Regions from separate parts of the Alistipes sp. AF48-12 genome, predicted to be linked through region 1. Evidence: riboswitches for the same ligand, from Rfam matches in the RefSeq annotation. Region 1 holds a riboswitch; each other region holds the start of a gene.
The links. Region 1 has a riboswitch for cobalamin ahead of DW082_RS09050 (YncE family protein). Riboswitches for the same ligand answer to the same signal wherever they lie in the genome.
Positions count from the first base shown of each region.

Region 2: it holds a riboswitch for cobalamin, as region 1 does, so the genes downstream of both, DW082_RS00670 (TonB-dependent receptor) here and DW082_RS09050 (YncE family protein) in region 1, are expected to answer to the same signal.
Region 3: it holds a riboswitch for cobalamin, as region 1 does, so the genes downstream of both, DW082_RS05760 (ABC transporter substrate-binding protein) here and DW082_RS09050 (YncE family protein) in region 1, are expected to answer to the same signal.

Region 1 is NZ_QUDJ01000012.1:95,521-98,802, forward strand. It holds partial or broken gene DW082_RS09030 (winged helix DNA-binding protein) at 72-439, shown strand; gene DW082_RS14720 (hypothetical protein) at 369-584, opposite strand; cobalamin riboswitch at 1,087-1,292, shown strand; gene DW082_RS09050 (YncE family protein) at 1,712-2,884, shown strand; gene DW082_RS09055 (PKD-like domain-containing protein) at 2,925-3,282, shown strand, end outside.
Region 2 is NZ_QUDJ01000001.1:131,278-134,559, forward strand. It holds gene DW082_RS00655 (RteC domain-containing protein) at 1-580, opposite strand, end outside; tRNA gene DW082_RS00665 (tRNA-Ser) at 1,337-1,425, opposite strand; cobalamin riboswitch at 1,568-1,782, shown strand; gene DW082_RS00670 (TonB-dependent receptor) at 1,928-3,282, shown strand, end outside.
Region 3 is NZ_QUDJ01000007.1:39,239-42,520, reverse strand. It holds gene DW082_RS05765 (NADH-quinone oxidoreductase subunit N) at 1-745, shown strand, start outside; cobalamin riboswitch at 871-1,083, shown strand; gene DW082_RS05760 (ABC transporter substrate-binding protein) at 1,397-2,515, shown strand; gene DW082_RS05755 (iron ABC transporter permease) at 2,512-3,282, shown strand, end outside.

The DNA of each region.
Region 1 (3,282 bases):
TAAATAACTTTTTGAAAACCGAATGCGGTAAATAACTAAAATACTGCAACATGCATCGAAACATCAAAGACATGGATAGACTCTGTAAAATACGCGACATTCAGCGCGCGGTCAACCAATTCGAGCAAGGATTTGAAAAAACATACGGAATTTGTTTGAACGAAGGAATGGCGCTGTGTTCGTTGCTCAAAGCCGGCAGCCTCTCTTCGGGAGAAATCGGCGAGCTGTTGGGACTGACTTCGTCGAATAACTCGAAAGTGATCGGCTCGATCGAGAAAAAAGGACTGGTCGAGCGCGTGATAGGCACAAAAGACAAGCGTCAGATGTATTTTTCGTTAACCCCGAAGGAAAGGAATTGATTTCGTCCCTCAAATGCGAACAGATTGAAATCGCCCCGCCGCTTCTGGAGTTACTGGAACGGAGCGGAACAGCCGAGTAGAGTTGTTAACATATGAAGTTACACTGGTATTGAATGCCTGTACGGCCCCCTCAGATTGCAGGACTTTCACATTTTCGACCGTCCAGCGGGCGCGGCGATTCAGTTCGTTCAGTGCTACGGGACGACAAATTTCCTTATCTACCATAAGAAACTGCGATTTCAGATCGAGATCCTGTATAGGCATGACTTCCAGTAAATCGTAAAAATAGTCTTGCACATCGAATGAATGCGCGATATCGGGATGCTTATCTGCAATTTTACCCTTCGGTCGAATAAAGCCCGCAATCGTTCCAAACGGCTGTGCGAGTACTTAGATCCTTTGTCTCAGACTACATAATTCCAGAACATAACGTCGCAACAACTCCTGAAACAAACGACTATCCCTGTTCACTGCATAGAGTCCGATCCCGACCGAACGGGACAGATCCCGTAGTAGCGGCTCTTGAATCATCGTAACCATTCGCCGAAAAATCACGGCATCGGTAGCCCTCAAAATACTATTCATGTCGCTTTCGACCTGCTCGTTACGTAGCAGGTAAGACAGACACCAGCCGATACCGGCAAGTCCTCGTTTGAATAAAATGTCTTTCTTCCACATATCTGGCAATATGTTCCATTGTATTTTAAAGCGATAAAACAAATATTTTTTTAACTTTGCGTCGCAAGGTTTTCCGGAAGTTATTCTGTTGCCGGAAATAATAAGGGAATGCCGTGAGAATCGGCGACAATACCCGTTGCTGTGAGTTTCAGCCCTGATTGGGCAACTTCGCGCACTCTTTGCCACTGGTTTTAAACTGGGAAGGCGCAGCGGAGGAAACGAGTCAGAAGACCTGCCTTGCGACAACGAAGATTTACCCTGCGGGAACACGGGCGGTAGGTAATTGACTTTCTCAAACATTCAGTGCGTTTGTTCTGTTCGGTCAATTGCAGAGGTAAATTGTATAAACGAATAACTTTGCACACAAACAACTGAAAATAAACACCTTGCAACAAAAGAAAAATCATGATTTCCCTTTTGGGATATCGGATATAGAACGTGCGGCAATTCCTCGGCAGGGTTCCAATCGGCTAAAGATTATGGCCTCTATACCGGTGAACAACTCACAGCCGTGGTACACCCGCGATATGTCGTTATCCAAGAATTTTCAGTGGAACCGGGTAGGCATACGGATTACGGCTGAAGTCAACAATATTTTCAACCAACAATACGAGATCGCCCAAGTGCTACCTGATGCACGGGACGAATTTAAAAATTAAAATAAACATAACGATATGAAAAACAACAAACTGATATATGTCCTGATACTGGCGGCAATCGTGTGCGTTACATCCTGTCGCAAAGAGGAGGAGATTGTCCCTTCGACATCCTTACAGGTAGTTTATCCGGATCCAAATCCCGGCGAGATCAAGGGTTTTTTCCTGCTCAACGAAGGCAATATGGGCAACAATAAAGCCACGCTCGATTATTTCGATTATGAAACCGGAGTATATACCAAAAATATTTATGCAGAACGCAATCCGGGAGTAGTGAAAGAGCTCGGCGATGTGGGCAATGATTTGCAGATATACGGCAGCCGTTTGTATGCCGTCATCAACTGCTCCAATTTCGTCGAAGTAATGGATGTGAATACGGCTAAGCACATTGGTGTTTTTTCTATTCCCAACTGCCGCTATATCGCGTTCAAAGGCAAATATGCTTATGTGAGTTCTTATGCTGGCCCGGTAGTGGAATCCGATCCTAATTACCGGCTCGGATACATTGCCAAGGTAGATACGGCAACCCTCGAGATAATAGGTACATGCGATGTCGGATACCAGCCCGAAGAAATGGTGGTGGCCGGAGATAAACTATACGTAGCCAATTCAGGCGGATACCGGTACCCGAATTATGATTGTACGGTGTCGGTGGTCGACCTGGAGACATTCACCGAAATAAAAAAAATAGAAACCGGCGTCATCAATCTCCACCGAATGGAATTGGATGTCTACGGCCAGATATGGGTTTCGTCCCGCGGAGATTATTACGGGACATCGTCGAAAACCCTTGTTATCGACAGCCGGACGGATAAAGTGACCGACGTGCTGGATCTGCTTCCCAACAGTGAAATGACCCGGTGCGGCGATTCCCTTTATGTTTACAGTAACGAATGGAGCTACGTTACCAATTCATGGAAAAAATCGTATGCCATCGTCAACGTCAAAACGAAAAAGATCGTCTCCCGCAATTTTATTAAAGACGGAACGGAAAAAAGCATAGTCTCACCATACGGGATAGCGGTCAATCCCGTTACGCGTGAAATCTTCGCTACCGATGCCCGGGACTACGTAACACCGGGAACGATATACTGCTTCTCGCCCCAAGGCATGAAAAAATGGTCGGCTACTACGGGGGATATTCCCGCCCATTTTGCATTTACCAAACGGAAACTCCGACCTCTGGAATAGTTCATAATCAACATTTATAATTTATTACGCTATGAAAAACATGTACCAAACATCTTGGTTATGCCTGTTGCTCGGCTGTATTTTGTTCGCAGCCTGTAGCAAAGACGATGTGAACGATGCACTCGCGCCGAAAATCACATTGAGTAGTTCGACCAGCATCTACACCGGAAAGGTCAACCGCGATATCGTGCTTGAAGCCACCGTGGAACACGGCGACGGCGGCATATATTCGTGGAAACAGGACGGGAAAATCATCTGTACGCAACCGGTCTGTATTTTCCGCTCGGACAAAACGGGCGAGTATTACGTTACGCTGAGGGTTGACACCAAGAACGGTTATGCCGAAAAAGAGATGCGCGTCGACGTCCTTGAGATGGCGCCTCCCGTCATATCGTTGG
Region 2 (3,282 bases), on a different contig from region 1:
CATCGCGCTGCATGAGCAGGTTCAGCCGCTCACGCAGCTTGTCGAGGAAATAGGTGCGGCTCTCGCTCTTGCAGCGTTTGATGTCCGTATAGGCGTTATAGCAATGGCTGTCCTTTATTTCCAGCCCGAATATCTGACCGAAAAACGCAGCCAGCTCCTTGATGTCGTTCTCTCCGTCGTTGATACAGCCGATCTCGTCGAACGCATAGATGATCTCCACCAACTCGACGAGACTACCCGTCCAGCGGAAAGGCGTGTCCGGAATATCGGATTTTTGCGCCGACAGCGGAGGCGTCTGGGTTTGGAGGTATCGAAACATCCGACGCACGAACGTCAGGGCTTTGCGGATAGGAATTGTATGGGAAGATTCCGCCTTGTGAATCTCGTGCAGACAGCCCAGTTCCTTTTCGATATAGGCGAGCGTGAAGATAAGGTGATGCCGCTGGGATGGCGGAGCGCAGCATACGGTGCAAACCTCTTTGATGAACTCGTTATATACCGACGGCGTTATGGTGCGGGCGTCGGCTCCGTCATTGATCAGACGGAAAAATTCGTTTTTTGTAAGTATGAGGAAATCCATTCAGTTTCTGTTTTTCGGGTTGTTGTACTCCGTGACTAATTACGTGTTGCGCACGCTTCACATAAGAACAACCCCCTTTCCTGTGGAATGGATCGTATCGGATTGATAATTTATAAGTTATTGGATTGATTTTCGTATGACGAGCCGTTTCCACCCCGCAAGTCATAGGGTCATCCCTGCGATTGCGTATGCGAAAATACTATTATACCCCCTGCGGCTTGCAGCCGCAGGGGGTACAACGAAAACGGATAGCCCTGCCGCAGAGCGGCTATTCTTTCACGGGCCGGACGGAGAAGCCCCAGCTTTTCCCACTTGAAGGGCTCGGGCTGATTCCATTTTTGCTTATCATGAACTGACGCCCAGAATGGGTCGCAGTCGCTTGTCCCGTCCAGTAACCGTATGTATATCCGTCGTAATATATTACGTGGCCATCCGTATAGTACCGTATTCCCTGGCCTGGAATAAAGATCGTGCTTCGCCGTTGAGTGATACACGCTTGCGCGGCGAGAGTTTCGACGTCCGCCCCGTTCGAGAATAACAAGAGAGCGGAGCGGCCGGGCATCCGTTTCCGTTGTACCCCCTGCGGCTGCAAGCCGCAGGGGGTATAATAGTATTTTCGCATACGCAATCGCAGAGACGGCCCTATGCCCCCTCATTTGTGTCCTTAACGGAGAAAAAAGAAAACACCCAAACTTACATTTTAGGGTGTAAATCTGGGTGCTATCCTTGTAATTCGCTGACAATCAGCCTTGTTTGCGGAGAGTTAGGGATTCGAACCCCAGGAACCACATAAGCGGTTCAACAGATTTCGAGTCTGCCCCGATCGACCACTCCGGCAACTCTCCTATTGCGGATGCAAAGATAATACTTTCCGGGATATATTTTCCATCCCGGACGTATTTTTTTGAAAAACACTCCGACGGCACACCGTCCAAACGTCCGGACGCACATTTTTTTACGATCCGGCAGCATCGTCCCGAAAAAAAACTATCTTTGCCGTGCAAAGGTTTCCGCATCGCGCTTTCGACCGCGATCAGGGAATTAAAAGGGAATGCCGTGCGAATCGGCAACAGTCCCCGCTGCTGTAAGTTTCAGTTCCGAAAGGAATAAAATGTTTCGACACTCTTGGCCACTGACATCGAGTCGGGAAGGCGCCGAAACGGAAACGAGTCAGAAGACCTACCTTTGCTTTACGGATTTTACAGTCTGCGGTGAACAGACGAAAATCGACGGAATTTCCGGCTGACCTATTTGCGCACGATGCCGCCCGCTGTAAAACCGAATTGGATTTTTTAACGATCAACGAGCGGCATGGAACGTATTCCTCCCATTTATCTCTTCCTGTTTATGTGTTGCCTGACACCGGCGGCGCTTTATTCGCAGAACGGCTCCGACAGCCTGACACGCAAAGCGTATCCGGACAGCCTACGCCATTACAGCATCGACGAGGTGACCGTATACGGACAGAACCAACCGTCCCGGATTATCCCCGCCCAGGAACTCTCCGGCAAAGAACTGCAGCGACTCAACGCCCTGTCGGTCGCCGATGCGGTACGCTATTTTTCCGGGGTGCAGATCAAGGATTACGGCGGAATCGGAGGACTCAAAACCATCAATATCCGTAGCATGGGCACCCAGCACGTCGGCGTTTTCTTCGACGGCATCCAACTCGGCAACGCACAGAACGGGCAGATCGACCTGGGACGCTTTTCGCTGGACAACATGGAATCCATTTCGCTGTACAACGGGCAGAAAAGCGCGGTATTCCAGCCGGCTAAAGATTTCGCATCGGCCGGTTCGATTTACATGCAGACGCGAACGCCCCGTTTCGACCGAGACGGAAAAAACAACCATTTCGGCGTGTCGATGAAAACCGGCTCTTTCGGCACGGCCAACCCGTCGATCCTGTGGGAACACCGGTTCAACGACCGGCTCAGCAGTTCGTTCAACGTCGAATACCTGTACACCACGGGCCGCTACAAGTTCAGCTACACGAAAAAAAACGGATACGACACGACTGAAGTGCGCCGCAACGGCGACGTGCGCGCCCTACGGGCCGAAGGCGGCCTTTTCGGCCTGGTACGCAACGGCGAATGGAAAGCGAAAGTCTACTTTTACAACTCGGAACGGGGCTACCCGGGCGCTTCGGTGCGACAGGAACCCGGACGGTTCCGGCACGAAGACCGGCAGTGGGACGACAACTTTTTCGTACAGGGTTCTTTCCGGAAAACCTTCAGTCCGTTTTACAGTCTGTTGCTGAACGGCAAGTACGCCTACGATTACCTGCACTACCTGTCCGATCCGCGCCTCGACGAGAGCACGATGTATGTCAACAACCACTACTACCAGCAGGAGACGTATTTATCGGCAGCCAACGAATTTACGTTTTTCAAATGGTGGAAAGCCAACCTCGCCGCCGATTTCCAATGGAACACGCTGGACGCCGACTTGGTCGATTTCGTCTATCCGCAGCGCTATTCAGTACTGACGGCCGCGGCGACCTCGTTCGAATTTCCCCGGGTCAAAGTGCAGGCAAGCCTGCTGCACACTTATGTCCACGACCGGACGGAAGCCGTCGGGGGAAGCGCCGGCGACAAAAGCGAATTCACGCCCACCTTCGTAGTCTGGTACAAACCGTGGAGTCGGCCGGAGCTGAGTTTCCGCGCATTCTACAAACGGATTTTCCGGATGCCTACGCTGAA
Region 3 (3,282 bases), on a different contig from region 1:
CGTTTACCAGGGCGCTCCGACGACCGTTACCTCTTACCTGTCGGTCATTTCGAAAGGGGCTGCCGTGTTTGTGCTGATGACGATCCTGATGAAGGTGTTCTCTCCGATCGCAGCCCAGTGGCAGGGCGTGCTCTACGGCGTAATCATCGCGACGATCACGATCGCCAACTTGTTCGCGATTCGACAGCGCAATATCAAACGTTTCCTGGCTTATTCGTCGATTTCGCAGGCCGGTTACATCGTGCTGGGAGTGATCAGCGCATCGGCTCTCGGTATGACTTCGCTGGTTTATTACATATTGGTTTACATGGTGTCCAACTTGGCCGCTTTCGGCGTGATTTCGGCGATTGAGAACCGCTCCGGCAAGGTGACGATCGACGATTACAACGGATTGTACGCAACGAATCCGAAACTGGTGCTGGTGATGACGCTGGCGATGTTCTCGCTGGCCGGGATTCCGCCGTTCGCCGGATTTTTCAGCAAGTTCTTCATCTTCGCAGCCGCCGCCCAGCAAGGGTATTACATCCTTGTGTTGATCGCGCTGATCAATACGATTATTTCGCTGTACTATTATCTGCTCGTGGTCAAGGCCATGTTCATCAACAAGAACGAGGCGCCGATCGCCGCGTTCCGCAGCGACGGGTACATGCGTGCCAGTCTGGTGGCTTGTAGCATGGGTATCCTGCTGTTGGGAGTCCTGAGCGTGGTGTACGATCGGATCTCGTTGCTGAGCTACGGAATGTAGCGTGGGATCGAATCCTATAAAAGCCGGTGAAACTCGCCGGCTTTTTCGTTTGTGTACAAAATGTGCAAAAAAAATTACCGGAAACCGTCGGGAACGTTTGATTGTTCGTAAAAACGCTTTACCTTTGCTTCCAGTTGAATCAAGGTGGCCCGACCGCAGCGACGCGGAATGGCCGTAATAGGGAATCCGGTGCGAAACGTCGTTTCAATCCCGGAGCTGTACCCGCAGCTGTAAGCCTCGGAAAATGTCCGGCGATTCTGAAAGTCACTGTCGTAAGGATGGGAAGACTGCCGGATGTGAGGCGAGCCAGAAGACCTGCCTCGATTCGTTTGAAACATTTGTGCTTCGGGTAAAAAGCGGAATGGGTTGATTCTTTGCGGGGGTCGGACGGGAGTTGTCCGGGTTCGCGTTTTTTCTTCCTCTTTTATTTTATTTCGGAGCAGCCGGACGAATATTACGGAAAAACGGTTTTACAGGATCGACGCCCTGCGAACGACGTTTTTTACGAATATGATAAGTAGTTTTCCCCCTGAGTGACGGATGAGGATCTGAATAAGGTGCTCATCTGTCCTTGTTTCGGTTTGTAGGGGATCGGTAATTTGCGTAACTTTGTAAGTTCAACCGGAAAATATGGGTATTCCGATGAGATTGATTCGATCGTTTTTTCTTTTTTTGTCCGTCATACTGCTGGGAGCGGGGTGCGGATCGGGCCGGAAATCCGGCGAAGGCGCCGGCGAAGCGTTCCGGATAGAATATGCCCGGCATTATCGGGTCGAGCATTTCCGGGATTATACGCTCGTCGACGTGCTCAGTCCGTGGGACAGCCTCCGGTTGCTGCGTCGTTATGTGCTCGTCGACCGCGAGAGGCCGCTGCCGGTTGGACTTCCGGAAGGAAATATCGTGCGGACGCCGTTGCAGCGGGTCGTGGTTTATTCGGCCGTGCACTGCGGTATGCTGGACGAACTGGGGGTGGGCGACCGGATCGTAGGGGTTTGCGAGCCCCGTTATATCGACCTGGATTTTATTCGCGACGGGGTGGCCCGGGGTGCTATTGCCGACCTGGGCGAGGCTTCGTCGCCGGATGTCGAAAAGGTGATCGACCTGGCGCCCGACATCATCATCGCTTCGCCGTTCAAGAACGTCGGTTACGGACGGATCGAAAAAACGGCGATTCCGATCATGGAATGCGTCGATTATATGGAGGTTACGCCGCTCGGAAGGGCCGAATGGATGCGTTTCATGGCGTTGTTTTTCGACAGAGGACAGCGGGCCGATTCGCTATTCCGGCAGACGGCGGCGGCATACGATTCGCTGTGCAGGATGACGGATACGGTGGGCGTGCGTCCGACCGTACTGTCCGAGAAAAAATACGGATCGGCATGGTATGTTCCCGGGGGCCGCAGTTACATTGCCAACTTGTACCGCGATGCCGGGGCCGATTACATCTGGGCCGACGACCCGACTACCGGTTCGGTGCCGTTGGCGTTCGAGACGGTGTTCGAAAAGGGACAGGGAGCCGATTTCTGGCTTATTAAATACAATGCGCCGCAGGAACTGACCTATGCGGAACTGCAGACGGAGTACGAACCTTACCGGCATTTCGACGCTTTTAAAAACCGGAATATTTTCGTCTGCAATACCGGGGAAACGCCTTATTACGAAGAAATGCCGATGCATCCCGACCGGGTGTTGGGCGACCTGATCGAGATTTTTCATCCGGGGACGATACCCGGATACCGGTTGCGGTATTTTAACAGGATGCGGCAGTGAGCATTTCGGTGCGGTATATCGTTGCGGCGGCTTGCTGTGTCGCGGTGCTGTTTGCGGCCAGCCTGTTCCTGGGGTCGGTGCCGATTCCGTTGCGGGCGGTGCTCGGCATCCTGACGGGCGGGGAGGCCGGACAGGCTTCGTGGTCGTTTATCGTGCTCGAATCGAGGTTGCCGCAGGCCGTGACCGCGCTGTTGGCCGGTGCGGCGCTGGCTACTTCCGGACTGATGTTGCAAACCGTGTTCAACAATCCGTTGGCCGGCCCGTCGATTCTCGGGATCGATACGGGGGCGAGTCTCGGCGTGGCGTTGGTGATGCTGATGCTGGGAGGGACGGTCGGCGGTACGGGCGGTTTCATGCTCAGCGGTTATATGGCCGTCGTATCGGGCGCATTCGTCGGAGCGACGGCGGTGTTGTGCATCATCATCTTTTTTTCGACCCTGGTGCGCAGCAACGTGATGTTGCTGATTATCGGGATTATGGTCGGCTACCTGGCCTCGTCGATGATCTCGCTGCTGAATTTTTTCGCGACGTCGGACGGCGTGTATTCCTACATGCTGTGGGGGATGGGCGATTTTTCGGGCGTTTCGTTGCGGCAGATGCCGCTGTTCGCGCTGCTGATCGGGGCGGGACTGTTCGTCGCGCTACTGCTGATGAAGCCGCTGAACGCATTGCTGCTCGGCGAACGCTATGCCGAGAATCTCGGGGTGCGCGTACAGCGCGTGCGGATCTTGCTGTTGATCTGTACGGGGGTGTTGACGGCCGTTTCG